One region of the Streptomyces sp. NPDC019937 genome, then DNA from elsewhere that is predicted to be linked to it. Evidence: riboswitches for the same ligand, from Rfam matches in the RefSeq annotation. Region 1 holds a riboswitch; each other region holds the start of a gene.
The links. A riboswitch is a leader RNA that binds a small molecule or an ion and turns the genes downstream of it on or off. The one in region 1 is predicted to bind thiamine pyrophosphate.
Positions count from the first base shown of each region.

Region 1 (2,194 bases):
CACGTCGTCGCGGTCCGGCAGCCCCAGGTGCTCCTTGGGGGTGACGTAGCAGAGCATCGCCGTGCCCCACCAGGCGATCATCGCGGCGCCGATCCCCGAGGTGATGTGGTCGTATGCGGGCGCGACATCCGTGGTGAGGGGGCCCAGGGTGTAGAAGGGGGCCTCCTCGCAGATCTCCTGCTGGAGGTCGACGTTCTCCTTGATCTTGTGCATCGGGACATGACCCGGGCCCTCGATCATCGTCTGGACGCCGTGCTCCTTGGCGGTCCGGTTGAGTTCGCCGAGCGTGCGCAGCTCCGCGAACTGGGCCTCGTCGTTGGCGTCGGCGATGGACCCGGGGCGCAGTCCGTCACCGAGCGAGTAGGTGACGTCGTAGGCCGCGAGGATCTCGCACAGCTCCTCGAAGTGGGTATAGAGGAACGACTCCTGATGGTGGGCCAGGCACCAGGCGGCCATGATCGAGCCGCCGCGGGAGACGATGCCGGTCTTGCGGCGGGCGGTCAGGGGGACGTACGGCAGCCGCACGCCCGCGTGCACCGTCATGTAGTCGACGCCCTGCTCGGCCTGTTCGATGACGGTGTCCTTGTAGACCTCCCAGGTCAGCTCCTCGGCCTTGCCGTCGACCTTCTCCAGCGCCTGGTAGAGCGGCACGGTGCCGATGGGGACGGGTGAGTTGCGCAGCACCCACTCGCGGGTGGTGTGGATGTTGCGGCCGGTCGAGAGGTCCATGACCGTGTCGGCGCCCCAGCGGGTCGCCCAGGTCATCTTCTCGACCTCTTCCTCGATGGACGAGGTGACGGCGGAGTTGCCGATGTTGGCGTTGACCTTCACCAGGAACCGCTTGCCGATGATCATCGGCTCGATCTCCGGGTGATTGACGTTGGCGGGCAGTACGGCCCGGCCCGCCGCGATCTCCTCGCGGACCACCTCGGGGGAGACGTTCTCGCGGAGCGCCACGTACTCCATCTCCGCGGTGACCTCGCCCCGGCGGGCGTACGCGAGTTGGGTGACGGCGGCGCCGTCACGGGCCCGGCGGGGCTGGCGCGGCCGTCCGGGGAAGACCGCGTCGAGGTTGCGCAGGCCACCGCGGGGCGAGGTGTGTTTGACCCCGTCGTCCTCCGGCCGGGCCGGGCGGCCGGAGTACTCCTCGGTGTCGCCGCGGGCGATGATCCAGTTCTGCCGCAGCGGCGCGAGGCCACGGCGGACGTCGGTGTCGATGTGGGGGTCGGTGTACGGGCCGGAGGTGTCGTACAGCGTCACGTCCTGGCCATTGGTGAGGTGCACGCGGCGCACCGGGACCTGGATGTCCGGGCGGGAACCCGTGACATATCCCTTGTGCCAGCCGAAATCGCCGGCGTTTTCGCGCATGTGTGCATCCTGCTGAGTCATGAGACCCACTCCCTACGCCGGCATTACCCGGTAACAGGTTCAGCGGTCGGCGCAGCTGTCGCGTCAGCGCCCTCTCAGCCCGGTGCTCCGAGCTCCCGCGATTGCAAAGGTGCCCCCACGCTAACGGTTTCCCCGCATACCTGAACAGGGGGCCTCGCACTCTTGCGATGATGCGACGGTGACCGCGACACAGCAGGACCATCCGCCCGAGCAGCCCCGCGTGCCCGGCCAGGCCCACTCCCACTCCCACGGCCACAGCCATGCCCATGCGCACGGTCCGGCCGCCCCCGTCTCCGCACGCCTCCGCAAGGTCATCGCGGTGGTGCTCATCCCCTTCGCCGTCGCCGTCCTCGCCGGGCTGGTCGCGCTGTGGCCGGGCAGCCCCGAGCACACCACGCACGGCCGCAGCGGGCTCGGCTTCGACCAGGAGACGGCCGCCGGGCGGGTGGTGAAGGTGGAGGAGGTCGACTGCGCCGACGTCAACGCGCAGCCGCAGGCCCCCACCGAGCCGGGTCAGCAGGGCGGCGCCCCGGCGCCCGGCGGCGGGACGGGCGGCGCGGCCGGCGGAAGCGGCGGCGGGGCCACCGGCGGCGGGAAGAGCGTCTGCGAGCGGGCCACCATCGAGGTCACCTCGGGCAAGGACAAGGGCCGTACGTTCCCCGAGATCGTCCAGCCGAACGCCTCACGGAAGTTCAGCGCCGGGCAGGAGCTGAAGCTGAGTTACGCGCCCAAGGCGCCGAAGAATCTCCAGTACTCGGTCTCGGACGTGGACCGCTCGTTCCCGATGGCGCTGCTCGCCGGGCTG
Region 1 covers NZ_JBEYAL010000010.1:153,545-155,738, forward strand. Annotated here, with positions in the region: gene thiC (phosphomethylpyrimidine synthase ThiC) at 1-1,368, opposite strand, end outside; TPP riboswitch at 1,382-1,498, opposite strand; gene ABZ562_RS12760 (YibE/F family protein) at 1,568-2,194, shown strand, end outside.

Region 2 (2,194 bases), on a different contig from region 1:
CGGCCGGTCCGCGGCCTCGACGACCGTCACCGCGCAGCCCGCCTCGCGGGCGGCGGTCGCGAACTCCGCTCCGATCCAGCCCGCCCCGACCACCACGACCTCGCCCTGTCCGGCGAGCACCGGGCGCAGCCGCTCGGCGTCGTCCAGGGTGCGCAGGAGGTGGACGCCCGGCACGTCCTCGCTGCCGGGCAGGGCGATCGGCTCGGCGCCGGTGGCGATCACCAGGACGTCGTACGGGATCGGGCCCGATCCGGTGTCCACCGTCCGCCCGCCGGTGTCCAGCCCGGTCACCGGGACGCCGAGGCGCAGCTCGATGCCGAGCGCGGCGAAGTCCACGTCGAACGCGGACCCCTCGGCCTTGCCGAGCAGTACGGCCTTGGACAGCGGCGGCCGGTCGTACGGCTGATGGGGCTCGGCGCCCAGCAGCAGGATCTCCCCGGTCCAGCCCTGCTCCCGCAGCGCGACCGCGGTCTGCACCCCCGCCATGCCCGCGCCGACGATCACCACCCGCTGTCCGCCGCCACCCGCCGAGGACGCCATCGTCTTCGTCGTCTCATCGCTCACACGATCACTGTATTGCGGCAGGTGGGGCGGACCGCAGAGCGCACGACGAGATCTCGGGCACAGCCCGGCCGGCCGGACGGCCGTCGCGAAGGGGCCCCGGCACCCGGCCCCGCCCGGGGCGCTCCCTTCCGGGCGATTCGGGGCGCGTACTAGGGTGGCGGGACAGAGCACTCGCGGGAGCCCGGGCGCACCGGGCTGAGAGGGAGGCTGGCGCGGCCTCCGACCGTACGAACCTGATCCGGGTCATGCCGGCGAAGGGAGGGGGCGACAGCCCATGCACACGCCACCCCACACAGCGCGCGAGGCACCCGCCGGTGACGCGCCGTACGACGTCCTCGTCATCGGCGGCGGCATCATCGGCCTGGTCACGGCCTGGCGGGCGGCCCAGCGGGGCTTGCGCACCGCCGTCGCCGACCCGGCGCCCGGCGGCGGTGCCGCCCAGGTCGCGGCCGGGATGCTGGCCGCCGTCACCGAGCTGCACTACGGCGAGCAGACCCTGCTCGGGCTGAATCTGGCCTCGGCGCGCCGCTATCCGTCCTTCGTTGCGGAGCTGGAGGAGGCGAGCGGCCACGACCTGGGCTTTCGCACCTGCGGCACGCTCTCGGTCGCGCTCGACGCGGACGACCGCGCGCATCTGCGGGAGCTGCACGCCTTCCAGCAGCGGCTCGGGCTGGACGCGCAGTGGCTGACCGGGCGCGAATGCCGGCGCCTGGAGCCGATGCTCGCGCCGGGCGTGCGCGGGGGCCTGCGCGTCGACGGCGACCACCAGATCGACCCGCGGCGGCTGGCGGCCGCGCTGCTGACGGCGTGCGAGCGCGCCGGGGTGGCCCTCCACCGCGCCCGCGCGGAGCGGCTGGCGCTGGACGGCGACCGGGCCGCCGGGGCCGAGCTGGCCGATGGCACCCGGCTGGCCGCCTGGCAGACCGTGCTGGCCGCCGGCAGCCTCAGCGGGCGGCTCCCGGGCGTCCCCGAGGAGGTCCTGCCGCCCGTACGCCCCGTCAAGGGCCAGGTGCTGCGGCTGTCGGTGCCCGGCCCGTACGCGCCGTTCCTGTCCCGGACCGTGCGGGCCGTGGTGCGCGGCGGGCACGTCTACCTCGTCCCGCGCGAGAACGGCGAGCTGGTCGTCGGCGCGACCACGGAGGAGCTGGGCTGGGACACCACGGTCACCGCGGGCGGGGTGTACGAGCTGCTGCGCGACGCGCACGAGCTGGTGCCCGGCATCACCGAGCTGCCGCTCGTCGAGACCCGCGCCGGGCTGCGCCCCGGCTCCCCCGACAACGCCCCGCTGCTCGGCCCGACCGCGCTGCCGGGCCTCCAGCTGGCCACCGGCCACTACCGCAACGGCGTCCTGCTCACCCCGATCACCGGCGATGTCATGGCCGAGGCTCTGACCGGCGGCGAACTCCCGCCCGACGCGCGGCCGTTCTCCCCGCGCCGCTTCGCGCCGCACCTCGCGGCAGTACAGGAGCACATCGCATGACCGTCACCGTGAACGGCGAGCCCCGCGAGCTGCCCGACGGCACCACCCTCGACGGGGTCGTCGCGACCCTCACCCAGGCGCCCTCGGGCGTCGCCGCGGCCGTCAACGAGACGGTCGTCCCGCGCGGCCAGTGGCCCGCGACCCCGCTCG
Region 2 covers NZ_JBEYAL010000047.1:19,914-22,107, forward strand. Annotated here, with positions in the region: gene ABZ562_RS34725 (FAD-dependent oxidoreductase) at 1-540, opposite strand, end outside; TPP riboswitch at 728-841, shown strand; gene thiO (glycine oxidase ThiO) at 839-2,044, shown strand; gene thiS (sulfur carrier protein ThiS) at 2,041-2,194, shown strand, end outside.
Region 2: linked by a shared signal. The riboswitch ahead of thiO (glycine oxidase ThiO) and the one ahead of thiC (phosphomethylpyrimidine synthase ThiC) in region 1 are both predicted to bind thiamine pyrophosphate.

Region 3 (2,194 bases), on a different contig from region 1:
GACTGGACTTCCTCGCGGGCACCCGCGGATCCTTCGTGGCCAGGGAGTCGCACTGACGGGCCCGCACACAGCGGAACCACAGGAACGGCCCAGGCCCGGGAAAGGTTCGCCCCCTACCCTCCGGGCATGCCCACGACGCGTTCCCTGGACGAGGCACTGGCGCGGACCGCCGTACGAGCCCTGATCTCCCAGGCGGAGCTGACCCCCAAACCGGGCCTCGCGGACACCCGCGACCTCCAGGCCCGCGCCACCGGCACCGATCTGCTCGCGCTGCGCTGGTCGGCCAAGGCGCTGGCCCCCGGGTTCGCGGCCATGGCCGCCGCCGCCCGCCGCCCCGGCGAGCCGACCCGGGCGCTCCGTGAGGAGCTGGGCGCCATCGGCCGCTGCGCCGAGTGGACCATGGCGCGGGCCGGCGGCGGCCCGGCCACCGGCCGTCCGCACCACGGGGCGCTGTGGGTGCTGGGGCTGCTGGTCGCGGCCGCCGCCCTGCGGCCCGGCGCCGCGCCGCGGGAGCTGACCGCCACCGCCCGGCAGCTGGCGACCCACGCCGACCGTGGCGCCCCGCGCAGGCCCTCGGCGGGGTCGCAGGTCTCGGCCACCTACGGGGCGGCGGGCGCGCGCGGCGAGGCGCGGGCCGCCTTCCCGCACGTACGCCGCGCCCTGGACGCCCTGTCCACGGCGCGGGCCGCGGGCGCCACCGAGACCCAGGCCCGCCTCGACGCGCTGCTCACCGTGATGAGCACCCTCCAGGACACCGGCCCGCTGTACCAGGCGGGGCCGCCCGCCCTCCGGCGGGTGCAGGACGGGGCGCGCGGTGTGCTGGAGGCGGGCGGCACCGCGACGGCCCCGGGCGCCGCCGCCCTCGCCGCCTTCGACGCCGAGCTGCGCGAGACGGGCGTGGCGCCCCGGGGAAGCGCCGCGCTGCTGGCCGGGGCGCTGTTCCTGGACACGCTCCCGGCCACGGCCCGGCCCGCGGATCGCCCCCGGGGCCGGGACCACGGGGCGAGGGGCTAGCCTTAAGGGCGCTCCACCGGACACGGGGTGCCCCCACGCGGGGGCTGAGATCACACCCGTCGAACCTGAACCAGTTAATACTGGCGGAGGGATGTCATCGATGCCACGGCCGCATGCTGCCACCGACCCGGCGCTCACCGGCGCGGAATCCGTCTTCGACGGGCGGATGCCCACCGCGCCCGGGGACCTGCGCGTCGAGGCGCGCGGGATCGCGCCGGTCCCGGAAAGCCACCGCTACGGCGGGCCGGGGCGCCTGTTCACCGTGTGGTTCGCCCCGAACCTGACCATGACCGGCGTGTTCACCGGCACCGTCGGCATCTCCCTCGGCCTGGACTTCGCCACCGCGCTGGCCGCCGTCGTCCTGGGCACCCTCATCGGCGCCGTACCCACCGCGTATCTGGGCACCTGGGGTAGCCAGACCGGGGCCGGGCAGCTGCCCCTGGCGCGGTTGGCGTTCGGCCGGGGCGTGGCGGTGCCCGGCGTCCTGCAGTGGCTGTCCTCGGTCGCCTGGGACGCGCTCATCGGCCTGTTCGGCGGTGACGCGCTGGCCCGGCTGTGCGGGCTGCCGTTCTGGCTGGGGGTGCTGATCATGATGGCCGCCCAGGGCGCGCTCGGGGTGCTGGGCTACGAGGCCATCCACCGCATGCAGAAGCTGATGACCTTCGTCCTCGCCGCCGCCTTCGCCACCCTGGCCGTCCGGCTGCTCGACGGTGTCCACCCCGCCGCCACCGGGTCGGCCCACGGCGCCGACCGCGTCGGCGCGTTCGTCCTGACCAGCACGATCGCCCTGAGCCTGGCGCTGTCGTGGGCGCCGTACGCCAGCGACTTCAGCCGCTATCTGCCCCGCGCCACCTCCCGGCCGCGCATGTTCTGGTGCACGCTGCTCGGCGTCACCGTGTCCTTCGTGGCCGTCCAGGCGCTCGGGCTGTGGGGAGCGTCCGTGTTCACCGACCAGACCGCCCGCGGCGTCGACGCGGCCCTGGGCGGCGGGGCGCTCGGCGCGTTCGGGCTGCTGGCCGTGGCGCTCGCCGCGCTGTGCAGCAACGCCATGAACGACTACAGCGGCTCCCTGGCCCTGCAGACCGCCGGTGTCCGCATCCCCCGCCCGCCGGCCGCGGCCCTCGCCGCCGCCCTCGGCTTCCCGCTGGTGCTGTGGATGCACGCCGCCGACACCACCGCG
Region 3 covers NZ_JBEYAL010000075.1:7,541-9,734, forward strand. Annotated here, with positions in the region: gene ABZ562_RS39375 (IlvD/Edd family dehydratase) at 1-56, shown strand, start outside; gene ABZ562_RS39380 (triphosphoribosyl-dephospho-CoA synthase) at 127-1,014, shown strand; TPP riboswitch at 1,028-1,123, shown strand; gene ABZ562_RS39385 (cytosine permease) at 1,115-2,194, shown strand, end outside.
Region 3: linked by a shared signal. The riboswitch ahead of ABZ562_RS39385 (cytosine permease) and the one ahead of thiC (phosphomethylpyrimidine synthase ThiC) in region 1 are both predicted to bind thiamine pyrophosphate.

Region 4 (2,194 bases), on a different contig from region 1:
CAGGTGTCGCGTCACTACTTCGCCCGCTACACCGACGACCCCGCCCAGTGGACCGACGTACCGGCCGCCGCGCGCGAGAAGCTCGCGGCCGAGCTGCTGCCGGACCTCATGAGCGTGGTGCGGCACATCAGCTGCGACGACGACACCACCCGCAAGACCCTGTGGCGGCTCTTCGACGGCACGCTCGTGGAGTCCGTGCTGATGCGCTACCCGGACCGGGTCACCATGTGCATCAGCTCCCAGGCGGGCTGCGGCATGAACTGCCCGTTCTGCGCCACCGGCCAGGCGGGTCTGGACCGCAATCTGTCGACCGCCGAGATCGTGCACCAGATCGTCGACGGCATGCGGGCGCTGCGCGACGGGGAGATCCCGGGAGGCCCCGCCCGGCTGTCCAACATCGTCTTCATGGGCATGGGCGAGCCGCTGGCCAACTACAACCGGGTCATCGGCGCCATCCGCCGGCTCACCGACCCCGAGCCGGATGGCCTCGGCCTGTCCCAGCGCGGGATCACCGTCTCGACCGTGGGGCTGGTCCCGGCGATGCTGCGGTTCGCCGACGAGGGCTTCAAGTGCCGGCTCGCGGTGTCCCTGCACGCGCCCGACGACGAGCTGCGCGACACCCTCGTCCCGGTCAACACCCGCTGGAAGGTGCGCGAGGTCCTGGACGCGGCGTGGGAGTACGCGGAGAAGTCGGGCCGCCGGATCTCCATCGAGTACGCCCTGATCAAGGACATCAACGACCAGGCGTGGCGCGCCGATCTGCTCGGCAGGCTGCTCAAGGGCCATCGGGTGCACGTCAACCTCATCCCGCTCAACCCGACGCCCGGCTCCAAGTGGACGGCGTCCCGGCCCGAGGACGAGAAGGCGTTCGTGGCGGCGCTGGAGGCGCACGGGGTGCCGGTGACCGTCCGGGACACCCGGGGGCAGGAGATCGACGGGGCGTGCGGCCAGCTGGCGGCCACGGAGCGCTGACCACCGGCTGATACGGTGCCTTCGCACCACCGTCGTACAACCATCCCGCGACGACGCACAAATGAACATTCCGACAGGGGAGCGCGAGAGCGCTGAGAGTGCGGCCCGGCCGCAGACCCTCCAACCTGATCCGGGTCATACCGGCGTAGGGAGTCAGCCCAGCATGAACAGCCATCTTCGGCGTGCCGTCACCGCCGCCCTCGTGGCCTCTCTCGGCGCCGGCGTCCTCGCGGGCTGCGGTGGGGGCGCGGCGGACGGCAAGGACTCCAAGACCGTCACCCTGGTCTCGCACGACTCGTTCGCGGCGTCCAAGGCGGTCCTCAAGGAGTTCACACGCGAGACCGGCTACAAGGTGCGGGTGCAGGCCGGTGGTGACGCGGGGGCCGCCGTCAACCAGGCGATCCTGTCCAAGGACCATCCGCAGGGCGATGTGTTCTTCGGCGTCGACAACACCCTGCTCTCCCGCGCGCTGGACAACGACCTGTTCACGCCGTACGAGGCGAAGGGGCTGGACAAGGTCCCCGCGGCCTTCCAGCCCGACCGGGCGAAGAACCGCGTCACACCGGTCGACTACGGCGACATCTGCGTCAACTACGACCGCGCCTGGTTCGCACGCGAGAAGCTCGCGCCGCCCAGGACGTTCGCCGACCTGACCAAGCCCGCGTACAAGAACCTGCTGGTCACCGAGAACGCCGCCACCTCCTCCCCCGGCCTCGCCTTCCTGCTCGGCACCGCCGCCCGCTACGGCGACCACGGCTGGCGGGACTACTGGAAGAAGCTGCGGGCCAACGGCGTCGAGGTGGTCGACGGCTGGGAGCAGGCGTACTACGACCGCTTCTCCGGCTCGGCGGGTGGCGCCAAGGGCGACAAGCCGCTCGTCGTCTCGTACGCCTCCAGCCCGCCCGCCGAGGTGGCGGACGCGAAGTCGAAGCCCGCCAAGGCCCCGACCGGGGTGGCGGAAGGGACCTGCTTCCGGCAGACGGAGTTCGCCGGGCTGCTGAAGGGCGGGGGCAACACCAAGGGCGGCAAGGCGCTGCTGGACTTCCTGCTGACCAAGCGCTTCCAGGAGGACGTACCGCTGAACATGTACGTCAATCCGGTGCGCGAGGACGCCAAGCTGCCGGAGGTCTTCACCCGGTACGGGGTCAAGGTCGCCGACTCGGCCACCCTGCCGCCGCGGAAGATCGCCGAGAACCGTGAGCCGTGGGTCAAGGCATGGTCC
Region 4 covers NZ_JBEYAL010000037.1:66,349-68,542, reverse strand. Annotated here, with positions in the region: gene rlmN (23S rRNA (adenine(2503)-C(2))-methyltransferase RlmN) at 1-972, shown strand, start outside; TPP riboswitch at 1,038-1,141, shown strand; gene ABZ562_RS31130 (thiamine ABC transporter substrate-binding protein) at 1,136-2,194, shown strand, end outside.
Region 4: linked by a shared signal. The riboswitch ahead of ABZ562_RS31130 (thiamine ABC transporter substrate-binding protein) and the one ahead of thiC (phosphomethylpyrimidine synthase ThiC) in region 1 are both predicted to bind thiamine pyrophosphate.